DNA from 2 places in the Duganella sp. 3397 genome. Region 2 is predicted to be linked to the other one. Evidence: riboswitches for the same ligand, from Rfam matches in the RefSeq annotation. Region 2 holds a riboswitch; the other holds the start of a gene.
The links. A riboswitch is a leader RNA that binds a small molecule or an ion and turns the genes downstream of it on or off. The one in region 2 is predicted to bind cobalamin.
Positions count from the first base shown of each region.

Region 1 (5,775 bases), on a different contig from region 2:
CGCGCCACGCGGTCGGGCAGCGGATCATATTCGACCGCGTCGCCCGGCATGCCGGCGGCACGCGCCTTGAACGACAGCGGCACCGTGATGATGCGGCCGTCGAACTCCGGCAGCACCACGTTCATCGCAGCATCGAGCGGATTGAGGCCGCGCGCGGACTGTTCCCACTGCGGCAGGGTCATGCCGCTGGTGATCGCCTGCAGCACCGGCACGTCGAGTTGTTCCAGTACGCCCACCGACCAGCCGGCCGGCGTGGGGCCGCCGGGCGTGATCTCGCCCATGGCGAACGACGTGGTGTTGATCAGCGCATCAACATGGGCCTGCGTGACACCGTGGACCACGGTGCCGAAGTAACGCAAGGCGTCAGGCAGCTTGCCATCCCCCGATCCAGACCGCAGCGAGGCGGTAAACACCGGCAGCACATTCATGCCGCGCGCTTCGAGTGCGGTCAGCAGCGCGTCGATGAAGCGGGTATTCCCGCTCATCCAGTGGGCGCGGTAGAAGACGATGCCGACGCTGGGGCGCTGCGGATCGGCCAGCGCCTGCCAGTCAGCCAGGCCGGCGCCTGGCGCCAGGTCCGGGTGGTAGATGCCGTGGTCCGGCAGCGCAAGCGCCGGCTCGAAGCCGAAGCCGGTCAACAGCAAATGGTCGGACAGGAAGCGCAGCAGCTGCGCCAGGTTGGCGCTGCCGCCGGCGCGGAAGTACTGCAAGGTCATGTCCAGCACGTCGGAACGAACGGTCGACACTGCCGCCAGTTCGGGATCGGGTTCGCCGGTGCCGCTGACGACGACCAGGTGCCGCCCCTGGCGGCGCGCGTGCTCGACCAGGTGGGAAAATCCGGGCACGCCGCCCAGGCGGCCCAGCACCCGCACCACGATCACGCGCGCCGCGCGCAGTTCGCCGTCCAGCAGTTGCGCCAGCGTGGACTCTTCCCCAAGCGCTTGCAGGTTCACACCCATGACCGGGCCGAAGCCTTCGGGCATTTGCGCCTGCGCCTGGTGCAGCACGGTCAGGTCGTTGGAGGCGTGGGTCAGCAGCGCAAGCTGTGAAAAATTCGGATGGTCGGTCATTTCGGTCCAGGTTCGCAGGTGTCGCCCACGCCCAGGCGGTGGAACACCAGGTCGGCGACTTCGCGCCCGTTCAGCAGATGCTCGTGGACGATGCGCTCGGCGTTGGCTTCGTTTACGCGCTGATACCACACGCCTTCCGGGTACACCACCACCACCGGCCCCTCGAAGCGGCACGCCACCATGCAATGGGTGCGGGTACGCTTGACGGCCAGCTCGGGATGTTCGTCGATCACCTTGCCCATGTGTTCGAACACGGCCTGTGCGCGGCCTTCTTGCGGCTCGCAGCGCGGACCGACGCACATGAAGATGTGGCGGTGGTGGGTTCTCATGAATCAGGCGAACTTTTTGTAGAAGTAGCCGGTCAGGCCCCCGAGGGCCAGCCAGAACACCGCATTGGCCAGCGCGGTGGCGATGATGAACGAGCCCACCAGGCTTTCCGGCGCTGCCATCGAATGCATGGGCGGTTGCGGCGCGCCCACCAGGTGCGGCACCAACAACAGCGCCACCGCACCCACCTTGAACCAGACGTTGCGGCTCCAGGCCAGTGCGCCGATGGCGACGGCGGTGGAGAACGCGGTGCAGATCCACCAGGCCTGGCGCGCCGAGACCGGCGCCGCCAGGGTGCCCGGCAGCTCGGGCGGCAGTCCGAGCGACGGCGCGATGAAGAACACAGCGTACGCGGCCGCGCCCCACAGCATGCCGCTGCGCCAGGTCACCGGGCGGCCGCGCAGGCAGATCACGGCCGCCAGCAGCAGCGCGTAACCGACACCCATGCTGACATCGGCCAGCGCCGTGTAGGCGGTGCGCTCGATACCGTCTTCGGGCTCCCAGCCGCCGTGGCTGTGGGCCTCTGCCGCCGCGCCGTGGCCGCCATGGCCATGCTCGTGCGGCGCAGTGCCGGGGGCATGCGCATGTTCGGCAGCGACAGGAGCGGCAGGAACCACGACAGCAGCAGAGTCCTGGGCCTTTTCATACACCTCGGCCTGCTGAATGATCGGGATTACCTGCAGGTGCTGCACACCGGTCAGCAGCAAGCCGGCGATGATGCCGGCGGCAGCAGCGGTGCGCACGATGCCGTTGAAGATGCCGGCCGGCGCCGCAGCGCCTGGCCCGGTGCGGCTTAGTGACACGGGAAGCCCGCCGAGTGGCGGCTGTCGTGGGCAGCATTGTGCAGCGCTTCCATCGAGGCGAAACCGGCGCCGAACAGCAGCACGGCGCCAAGACCGGCGGCGCACAGCGCCGGGATCATTTTTTCGCGCAGCGTGGATGTGGCGGGACGGCTGGCAACTTCGGCGTGGACGGTAGTAACTGGGGTGACGGGCATGATCTTCCTTCCAGGTGCGTGGAGACGGTACGCGGGGAAGGAAAGCGGGGATGCGGCCGGGATGCATCGACAACGGATGGACAGCACGGCGCAGCACTCACCCGTATCGCCCTCCGCAATACAAACGTGTTGACAGCTACTGGCTGGTTTCCGGGCTGACGAGTGGATCGCTCCTGGCAGTGCGCCTTCCCATGCTTGCGCACAGTGGCTGATTGCACTTCCTTGACCTCGACTACCGTTGCGGGGGCAGCGCCGGCATGGCCCTGGTCGGACGCACCGGCTTCCCATTTAAATATGCGGAACCGGGATCACACCCGACGTCCGCGCATACCAGAAGCTTTGACTACCGGCGAAGTATAGGGGCGGCACAGGGGAATTGCAAGGCGTTAGCCATCTACCGGAGCGCCGGGCGTGGGCAAGATCAGCTGGTAAAACGCCAGGTCCAGCCAGCGCCCGAACTTGAACGCCGCATGGCGCACGGTGCCGGCATGGACGAAGCCCAACTGCTCGTGCAGGGCGATGCTGGCGCGGTTGTCGGCGTCGATGCCGCCGACGATGGTGTGCAGGTCGGCCTGCCCGGCCGCCGCGATCACCTGTTCCAGCAGTGCGCGGCCCAGGCCCTTGCCGCGCTGGTCGGCGCGCACGTAGACCGAATGCTCGACCGCGTACTTGTTGGCCGGGTAGCCGCGAAAGGCGCCATAGCTGGCAAAGCCCAGCAGCACGCCGCCGGCGTCTTCGTAGCCGAGCACCGGATAGCCGCCGGCGCGCTTGGCGGCAAACCACTTGTTCATGCTCTCGAGCGTGCGCGGATGGTATTCGTACAGGGCCGTCGAATTGGCGATGGCGTCGTTGAAGATGTCGAGGATGGCTTGCGCGTGGCGCTCTTCGGTACAGCTGACAAGGTTCATGGTGACTCCGTGAAAGACAACCGTCATGATAGTCGAAAATATCGCCGCTACCACGGGCGATGGGACGCCATCCACGTCGCGTCACTTATTATCTTGCTTTTCAGACACAGATTTGATGCGGTGATGTAACATTGAGGGCAGCCAGATGGACCGTCAGCAGCCACCGTAGACACCGATGCCATTCAAAACCATAACAACCATGCGTGCACCCTCGATCCGATCCCGCCTGCTGTACCTCGTAGTGGCGTGCATCGTGCCCGCTGCACTGATGGCGATTTTGTTGATCGGCTACGATTACACCCAGGCGCGGGCGGCCTTCATCACCGGCGCCATGGCCACGGCGCGCGCCAACGCCATGGACGTGGACAAGGAGTTCGCCACCGTGGAGGCGGCGCTGCGCGCGCTGGCCACCTCGCCCGACCTGGCGCGCAGCGACCGGCAGGCATTCTACGCGCAGGCGCGCGGCCTGGCCGCCTCGCAGCACATGCTCAACATCGTGCTCGAAGACGCCAGCGGCCAGCAATTGATCAATACCTTCATCCCTTACGGCGCCGCGTTGCCCCCGCCGAGCATGGGGAACGTGCTGCAGTTCGTCCAGAAAAACGACGCCACCGCGATTTCCGACCTGTTTATCGGTGCGGTCTCGAACCGCAATATCGCGTCGGTCAGTATCCCGGTGCGATACCTGCCCGGGCGCCCGGACCTCATCGGCGCGCTGAATGCGACCGTCCCGGTAGAACGCTTCAACGCCCTGCTGGCCCAGCAAAGCTATCCCGAGCACTGGATTGCCAGCATCCTCGATCGCGGCGGCAAAGTGGTCGCGCGTAGCCAGGACACGCAGCGCTACGTCGGCCACAAGGCGCTGCCCGAAGTCATCGACCGTATGCGTGCAGGTTTTGAAGGGGTGATCGAAACCACCACCCTCGACGGCAAGCCGATACTGGCGGTGATGACGCATGCGGGCGACTCGCAATGGACGGTCGGTATCGGCATTCCGATCGAGGTGCTCAACGCCGAACTCAATCGCAAGCTGCTGGTGCTGGTATTGGCGACCGCCACCCTGCTCGCCGCCAGCCTGGTACTGGCGTGGAGCATCAGCAACCGCATCACGCGCGCCATCGGCGCGCTGGTGGCGCCGGCCATGGCGCTGGGGCGCGGCGAAGCGGTGGCAGCAGCCAGCTACGGCTTGCGCGAGGCCGACGAGGTGGGCGTGGCGCTGGTCGATGCGGCGCGCATGCATGCGCAGGCGCGCCACCAGGCCACCCACGATCCGCTCACCGGCCTGGCCAACCGCGCCATGTTTTGCGAGTTCCTGGAGCGGCAGGTAGAACTGTGCGCGCGCTCGGGGGAGCCGCTCTCGCTGCTGTACCTTGACCTGGACTCCTTCAAGCAGATCAACGATACCTACGGCCACGCCGCCGGCGACCAGTTGCTGACCGGCGCTGCGCTACGCCTGCGCGAGGAGTTGCGCAAGTCCGACCTGGCGGCGCGGCTCGGTGGCGACGAGTTTGCCGTGATCCTGGTGGGCTGCGACGCCGCAGCCACGGCCACCGTGGTGGCCAAGCTGGAAACTCGCCTGGCCCAGGCGCATCACATCGAAGGTTACGAGCTGGTGGCAGGCGCCAGCATCGGCGTGGCAATGCTGGCGCCCCAAGGCCGTGCCCAGCAGCAGCCGGTCAGCGCCACCGACCTGGTGGCCGATGCCGACGACGCCATGTACCGGCGCAAGGCCGAACGCAAGCTGGCCGCAAAAGCTCAATCCTTGCCGGCTGCTTCGATGTAGATCTCGTCGGCACAACCCTGCACCCGCGCCGGCGCCGGCTGGGCATTGCCCACCATGGCCGCCAGGTCGCGGTCGGTGCCGAATTGCAGCGGCAGCGACACCCGGATCTCCTGCAAGTATTTGCGCTGGCTGCACACGAGCGTGAGGCTATCGGCCACCTTCTCGCCATGGCGCGCTTTGACGCGCGCGAAGAAGTCGTCCACGCGGATGCTCTTGCCGGTGCTGCCGAGGATGATCTTGCCCACTTCCGAATCGTTCACCACCCGCACCGCTGATACCGCCTTGATGAAGTAATCGTCCGGCGCCAGTTCCTGGCACTTGCCATGCTTGTTCCACTCGTAGGCGCCGAAGGTGCGCTCGTAATAGAAGTTGGGCATCCACGGCGCTATTTTTGCGATGGTGTCCTTCGACAGCGAGAACTGCTGGCCTTCGCAACTGCCGTAACGGGTGCCGCACTCCTTCTTGTTGGGCCACAGGCCATGCAGGCTCAGGGTCTTTGCCTCCAGTTTGCCGCCGTTCATGGCATCGCATTCGGGCTTGCTGCCCTTGAACGGGAAGTGCTCGCAAAAGCCGGGCTGCCAGGTTACCGCCAGCACGTAGCTGTCCTGGCGGTTGGCGATGCTGCACGAGCCGCCATCGGCGGCCGGATCGCTGCCGCGCGGCGGCCGTGCCGAGCGCGCTTCCATCGGT
Region 1 covers NZ_JAVDVB010000002.1:522,418-528,192, forward strand. The annotation lists gene J2X54_RS06900 (cobaltochelatase subunit CobN) at 1-1,070, opposite strand, end outside; gene J2X54_RS06905 (ferredoxin) at 1,067-1,399, opposite strand; gene J2X54_RS06910 (CbtA family protein) at 1,403-2,200, opposite strand; gene J2X54_RS06915 (CbtB domain-containing protein) at 2,191-2,394, opposite strand; cobalamin riboswitch at 2,518-2,727, opposite strand; gene J2X54_RS06920 (N-acetyltransferase family protein) at 2,781-3,302, opposite strand; gene J2X54_RS06925 (sensor domain-containing diguanylate cyclase) at 3,478-5,085, shown strand; gene J2X54_RS06930 (ribonuclease T2 family protein) at 5,058-5,775, opposite strand, start outside.
Region 1: another riboswitch for cobalamin. It lies ahead of J2X54_RS06915 (CbtB domain-containing protein); the one in region 2 lies ahead of J2X54_RS25485 (TonB-dependent receptor domain-containing protein).

Region 2 (5,775 bases):
GGCGCCATGCTCAAGGCGGCCGAGCTGCGCAAGGTGCTGCTGATCGATGGCTTCATCGTTACCAGTGCGCTGCTGGTGGCCGCGCGCCTGCAACCGGCCATCCTCGATTACTGCGTGTTTGCCCACTGCTCCGACGAACAGGGCCACGAACAAATGCTGGCGGCGCTCGATGCCCGGCCGCTGCTGTCGGTGGGCCTGCGCCTGGGCGAAGGTACCGGTTGCGCCCTGGCGCTGCCGCTGCTGCACGCGGCAGTCAATTTCCTCAACCGCATGGCCACGTTCGAATCGGCCCAGGTCAGCGCCAAGGCCCACTAACCCATGCACCAGCTACGCCTGTTCTTCACCGCCCTGCAGTTCTTTACGCGCTTGCCGATCCCGCGCTGGGTGGGGTTCGACCCGGCGTGGCTGAACCAGGCGTCGCGCTACTTTCCGCTCGTCGGCGTGGTCGTGGCGCTGATCGCCGGCGCCGTGTATGCGGCGGCCTTCAAACTTTTTCCGCCGGCGATCGCCGCCATTCTCTCGACGGCGGCTGGCATCTATGTCACCGGCGCCTTTCACGAAGACGGCTTCGCCGACACCTGCGATGGTTTTGGCGGCGGCATGACGAGCGAGCGGGTGCTCGAGATCATGAAGGACTCGCGCATCGGCGCTTACGGTGCGATCGGCATCTTTTCCCTGCTACTGCTCAAGTGCGCCACGCTGACCATGCTGCCGCCATACGGTGCGATTGCCGCCCTGCTGTTTGCGCATCCGCTGTCGCGCCTGATGGCCACCGGGCTGATCTGGCGCCTCGAGTACGCGCGCGCCGAGGGCAAGGCCAAGCCGCTGGCGCAGAAAATGGCCACGCCGGAATTTGCCATCGCTGCCGTCACCGCAGTGGCGCCGGCCCTGGTGCTGATCTGGCTACACTGGCTGTCGTGGACCATGCTGCTGTCGGGCATAGCGTGCGCACTGGCCGCCACCATTTGGCTGGCACGCAAATTCGTGCGCCGCATCGGCGGCTACACGGGCGACTGCCTGGGCGCAGTGCAGCAGGTGACGGAAGTGATTTTCTACCTGTGCGTGCTGGCCGGCCTGCACAGCAGCGGCCAGTTCTTCTAGCACCATGCGGCTGATCCTGATCCGCCATCCACAGCCGGACGTCGCGCCCGGCATGTGCTACGGCCGCACCGACCTGGCGGTGGCACCCGCACAGCTGGAACAGGCGCTTGCCACCCTGCTGCCCGCGATACCCGACGGGATACCGCTGTTTTCCAGCCCTTTGCGACGCTGCGCCGTGCTGGCGGCGCGCCTGGCGTCCGCCCCCATCTTCGATGCCCGCCTGATGGAAATGGATTTTGGCGCCTGGGAGATGCAGGCCTGGGACAGCATTCCCCGCGCAGGCGTGGATGCCTGGACCGCCGACCTGGCCAACTACCGCCCTGGCGACGGCGAGAGCGTGTTGCAGATGGCCGAACGCGTCGCCGCATTTTATGACGACTTGCAGCGCCAGCTCGATGCCAACCATGACGGCGCAGCGATCGTGGTCTGCCACGCCGGCACCATGCGCCTGCTCGCTGCCCGCCACGCCGGCCTGGCGCCGCTGGCGATGGCGCTGCAAGCGGCGAGCGCGCCGCACCGGCTGCCGTACGGCGAGGCGCTGATCCTGCCGCACCCCGCGTCAAAGCAAGTCTCCAGGCGACACCACGTATAATGCCCGAGTTTTGGTGCCCGCGCGTCCGTCCGGATGCGCAGTTAAACGGGAAACACGAAGCCCCTTCACAGGGCCAGCGTGTGCTGCCCCCGCAACGGTCAACAAGCGTCGCCGATGGCGACAAACCAGTCCTGACAACCACTGTGCGCTGCATGGGAAGGTGGACTGGCCGCTTGCCAGCCCGGATACCGGCCAAACCTGGTGGAAGCACACGCGCCGGCATGCGCCGCCGTGCGCTTCTGTTCAATCTGGCCTGCGGGATGCTGGCCGGTTGCCCTTTACAGAAATAGCAATCATGATCCTTCGCTTTACCCCTCGCGCGGCGCTGCCGTCGTTTGTCCTCGCCCTCGCCACCTCCTGTGCCCACGCCGCACCTGCACCTGCACCTGCACCTGCATCGGCATCCACCGTGCTGGTCACAGCCACCCGCACGCCGCAAGCACTGGCCGACGTCATCAGCGACAGCACCATCATCGACGCCGAACAGATCGCCCAGGCAGGCGCCGGCTCGATCGTCGATCTGCTCAAGCGCCAGCGCGGCATCGAGGTCACGCGCAACGGTGGCGCCGGCAGCTCGTCGAACGTCTATATCCGCGGCGCCAACAGCAACCAGAGCATCGTGCTGGTTGACGGCGTGCGTATCGGCTCGGCCACCACGGGTGCTGCCAACTGGAGCGCGATTCCGCTCACTGCCATCGACCGCATCGAAATCGTCTACGGCCCATTGAGCTCCTTGTACGGTGCGGACGCCATCGGCGGCGTGATCCAGATTTTCACGCGGAAGGGTCAGGGCGCGCCGGCAGTTACCGGCTTTGCCGGCTACGGCAGCGACAATACGCGCGAGGCCGACGCCACGGTGTCCGGCAGCACCGGCGGTGAGCATAGCTTCAGCTACGCCATCAGCGTCGGCAAGGAAAAGTCGGATGGCTTTTCCACTACCCGCTCCGGCCTGTCCTCGTACAATCCGGACGACGACGGCTACGACAAGGAAAACGTCTCCGGCCAATTCGGCCTGCAGCTGGCCAGGGGTATCGAAGCGGGTGCGCTGTTCCTGCATAGCAACCTCGATGCGCAGTACGACTCGGGCCTTGCCGCCTACGACACGCGCAGCGAGAACACCATCGACACTGCCAGCGTGTTCGCCAGGGCGCAGCTGCTGCCAGCGTGGCGCAGCCTGTTGCAATATTCCGAAACCCGCGACAAGGGCGCCAACTACATCAACGCCACCGCAGCCGGCTACACCCGCATCGACACCAAACAGAGCTTCATCACCTGGCAAAACGACGTGACGATCGGCGCCGACACGCTGCAAATGCTGTACGAGCATCGCAAGGAAGAAGTGGACACCAACGGCGCGGCCGCCATGAACCGCGACCGCAATACCAATTCGTTCGCAGCCTCGTACAACGCCCGCCGTGGCGCGCATCTGCTCAGCGCCAGCGCGCGGCGCGACAACTCCGTCTACGGCAACCAGAACACCGGCGCCATCGGCTACGGCTACCAGTTCACCCGCGCGCTGCGCGCCACCGCAAGCTATGGCAGCAGCTTCCGCGCGCCGACCTACAACGAGCTGTATTTCCCGAACTACGGCAACCCGGCCAACCGCCCGGAAAAGGGCCGCAACGCCGAAGTGGGCCTGCGCTACGACGATGGCGTCAATGCGATGAGCGCCGGCTACTACCGCAACCGCCTGACCGACATGCTGGTCAACACTAACCCTTGCCCGTTCGGCGGCGGCTACACCAGCGGCTGCGCCTACAACGTCAACCGCGCCACGCTGGCAGGCATCACGCTGTCGGCCGCCACGCGTGTCATGGGCGTCAACCTGGGCGCCAACGCCGACCTGCAAGACCCGCAAGACGACACCACCGGCAAGCGCCTGATCCGCCGCGCCAAGCGCCATGCCAACGTCACCGCCGATTACGGCACCGGCGCCCTGAAAGCGGGCGTGGAAGTGGAGCTGTCGAGCGCACGCTTCGAAAACGCCGCCAACACCGTGCGCCTGGGCGGCTACGGCCTGGTGAACCTGTACGCCGCGTACGCCTTCACCCGCGACTGGTCCGCGCTGGTACGCTGGAATAACATCGGCGATAAACAGTACGACCTGGCCCGCTACTACAATACCCCGGGCGCCAAGTTCTTCGCCGGCCTGCGCTACGGCTACAAGTAATCCCACTTCGGGGTCAGTGCCGACATTCGGACACGATCTCTGCTTTATCATTGCAGAGCCTGTGTCCGAATGTCGGCACTGACCCCGAACTTCAGGAAAGAGTAAATGGCTGATTTCTCCCGCAAGTTACAACAGCGCGCCGTCCTGGTGTTGGGTGGATTGGGGCTGTTCGCGCTTGCGGGGCTGGTGTTTTCGGGGATGACCGGGTCGGTGGCGGTTCCCCTGGCCGATATGCCGGCTGCGATTGGCGACCTGCTGCATGGCGAGAAATCCACGCTGGCCGCTACCCTGCTCGATCTGCGCGTGCATCGCGCGCTCACCGCTTTCATCACTGGTGCGGCGCTGTCCCTGGCTGGCGTGATGATGCAGGCCTTGCTGCGCAATCCGCTGGCCGATCCCTATGTGCTGGGCATTTCCGCCGGCGCGTCGGTGGGCGCGCTGGCGGCGTTGATGTTCATGTGCGCGGCGTGGATGGTCGATGCGGCGGCGTTTGGCGGCGCCGTGGCCGTCTCCATGATGTTGTACCTGCTGGCGCGGCGCGACCTGCGCGGCGGCGCCGCAGCCGATGGCGGCACCGCCCTGCTGCTGCTCACCGGCGTGATTCTGTCGTCGGCCTGCATGGCGCTCGTCACATTGATGTTGTCGATCGCGCCCGACAGCCGCCTGCGCAGCATGGTGTTCTGGATGATCGGCGACATGGCCGGTGCACCGCTGCGCTGGATGCCGTGCCTGGTGCTGGTCGCCGCGCTGCTGTTCGCGGTCAAAAATGCGCGCGCCATGAACGTGATGGCGCTCCATGCGGAAGCCGCCGCCACCTTGGGCATCCGCGTGGGCGCGCTGCGCAAGGGACTGTTCTTTGTCTCCGGCCTGCTGACCGCCAGCGCGGTGACGACCGCCGGCAGCATCGGCTTCGTGGGCCTGATCGTGCCGCACGCCTGCCGCTTCGCGGTCGGTCCCGACCACCGCCTGTTGATTCCCGCCGCCACGCTGGCCGGCGGCATTTACCTGATGCTGGCCGATACGCTGGCGCGCACCATCATCGCGCCCGAGCAGCTGCCGGTCGGCGTGATCACCGCGCTGGTCGGTGCACCGGTGTTCCTGTACCAGCTGCACCGGCTGCGGAAGTGACGACATGATGATCGCCACCCATCAGCTCTCTCTTAGCATCGGCCAGCGCCAGCTGGTCGCCAATCTCGACTGGCAGGTACGCACCGGCGAATGCTGGAGCGTAATCGGCCGCAACGGCGCCGGCAAAAGCACCCTGCTGCGCACGCTGGCCGGACTGCGCCCAGCTGACGCCGGCACGGTATCGATCCGCGAGCGCGCGCTGCAAGACTGGCCGCTGGCCGACCTGGCGCGCCAGCGCGCCTTCCTGGCGCAAAGCCGCAGTGACGCTTTCGCCTACTCCGTGATCGAAACCGTACTGTCGGCACGCCACCCGTACCACGACCACCGCTACTGGGAAGGCAGCGACGACCATGCCATCGCCCTGGCAGCGCTGGCGTCGATGGAAGTGGCCGACCTGGCCGGCCGCGACGTGCGCACGCTGTCCGGTGGCGAGCGCCAGCGGGTAGCGATTGCCGCCATGCTGGCGCAGGACACGCCACTGCTGCTGCTCGATGAGCCGGCCAATGCGCTCGACCTGGCGCACCAGGTGAGCGTAATGACTTTATTGGCGCGCCAGTGCCGCGAACAGGGCAAGACCGTGGTCATGATTGGTCATGACCTCACGCTGGCGCACAGCGTGTCCACCCACGCATTGCTGCTGCGTGGCGATGGCCGCTGGCTGGCCGGCGCCAAGGATGACGTGATGCGCGCCGATATCCTGGGCGAATACCTGGGCCATCCGATCGACATCATCCGCCACGGCCACCGCAGCATCTTCATCCCCTCCGAGGAGACCCCATGACCG
Region 2 covers NZ_JAVDVB010000013.1:1,057-6,831, forward strand. The annotation lists gene cobT (nicotinate-nucleotide--dimethylbenzimidazole phosphoribosyltransferase) at 1-315, shown strand, start outside; gene J2X54_RS25475 (adenosylcobinamide-GDP ribazoletransferase) at 319-1,101, shown strand; gene J2X54_RS25480 (histidine phosphatase family protein) at 1,106-1,693, shown strand; cobalamin riboswitch at 1,688-1,905, shown strand; gene J2X54_RS25485 (TonB-dependent receptor domain-containing protein) at 1,989-3,863, shown strand; gene J2X54_RS25490 (iron ABC transporter permease) at 3,969-4,991, shown strand; gene J2X54_RS25495 (ABC transporter ATP-binding protein) at 4,999-5,772, shown strand; gene cobO (cob(I)yrinic acid a,c-diamide adenosyltransferase) at 5,769-5,775, shown strand, end outside.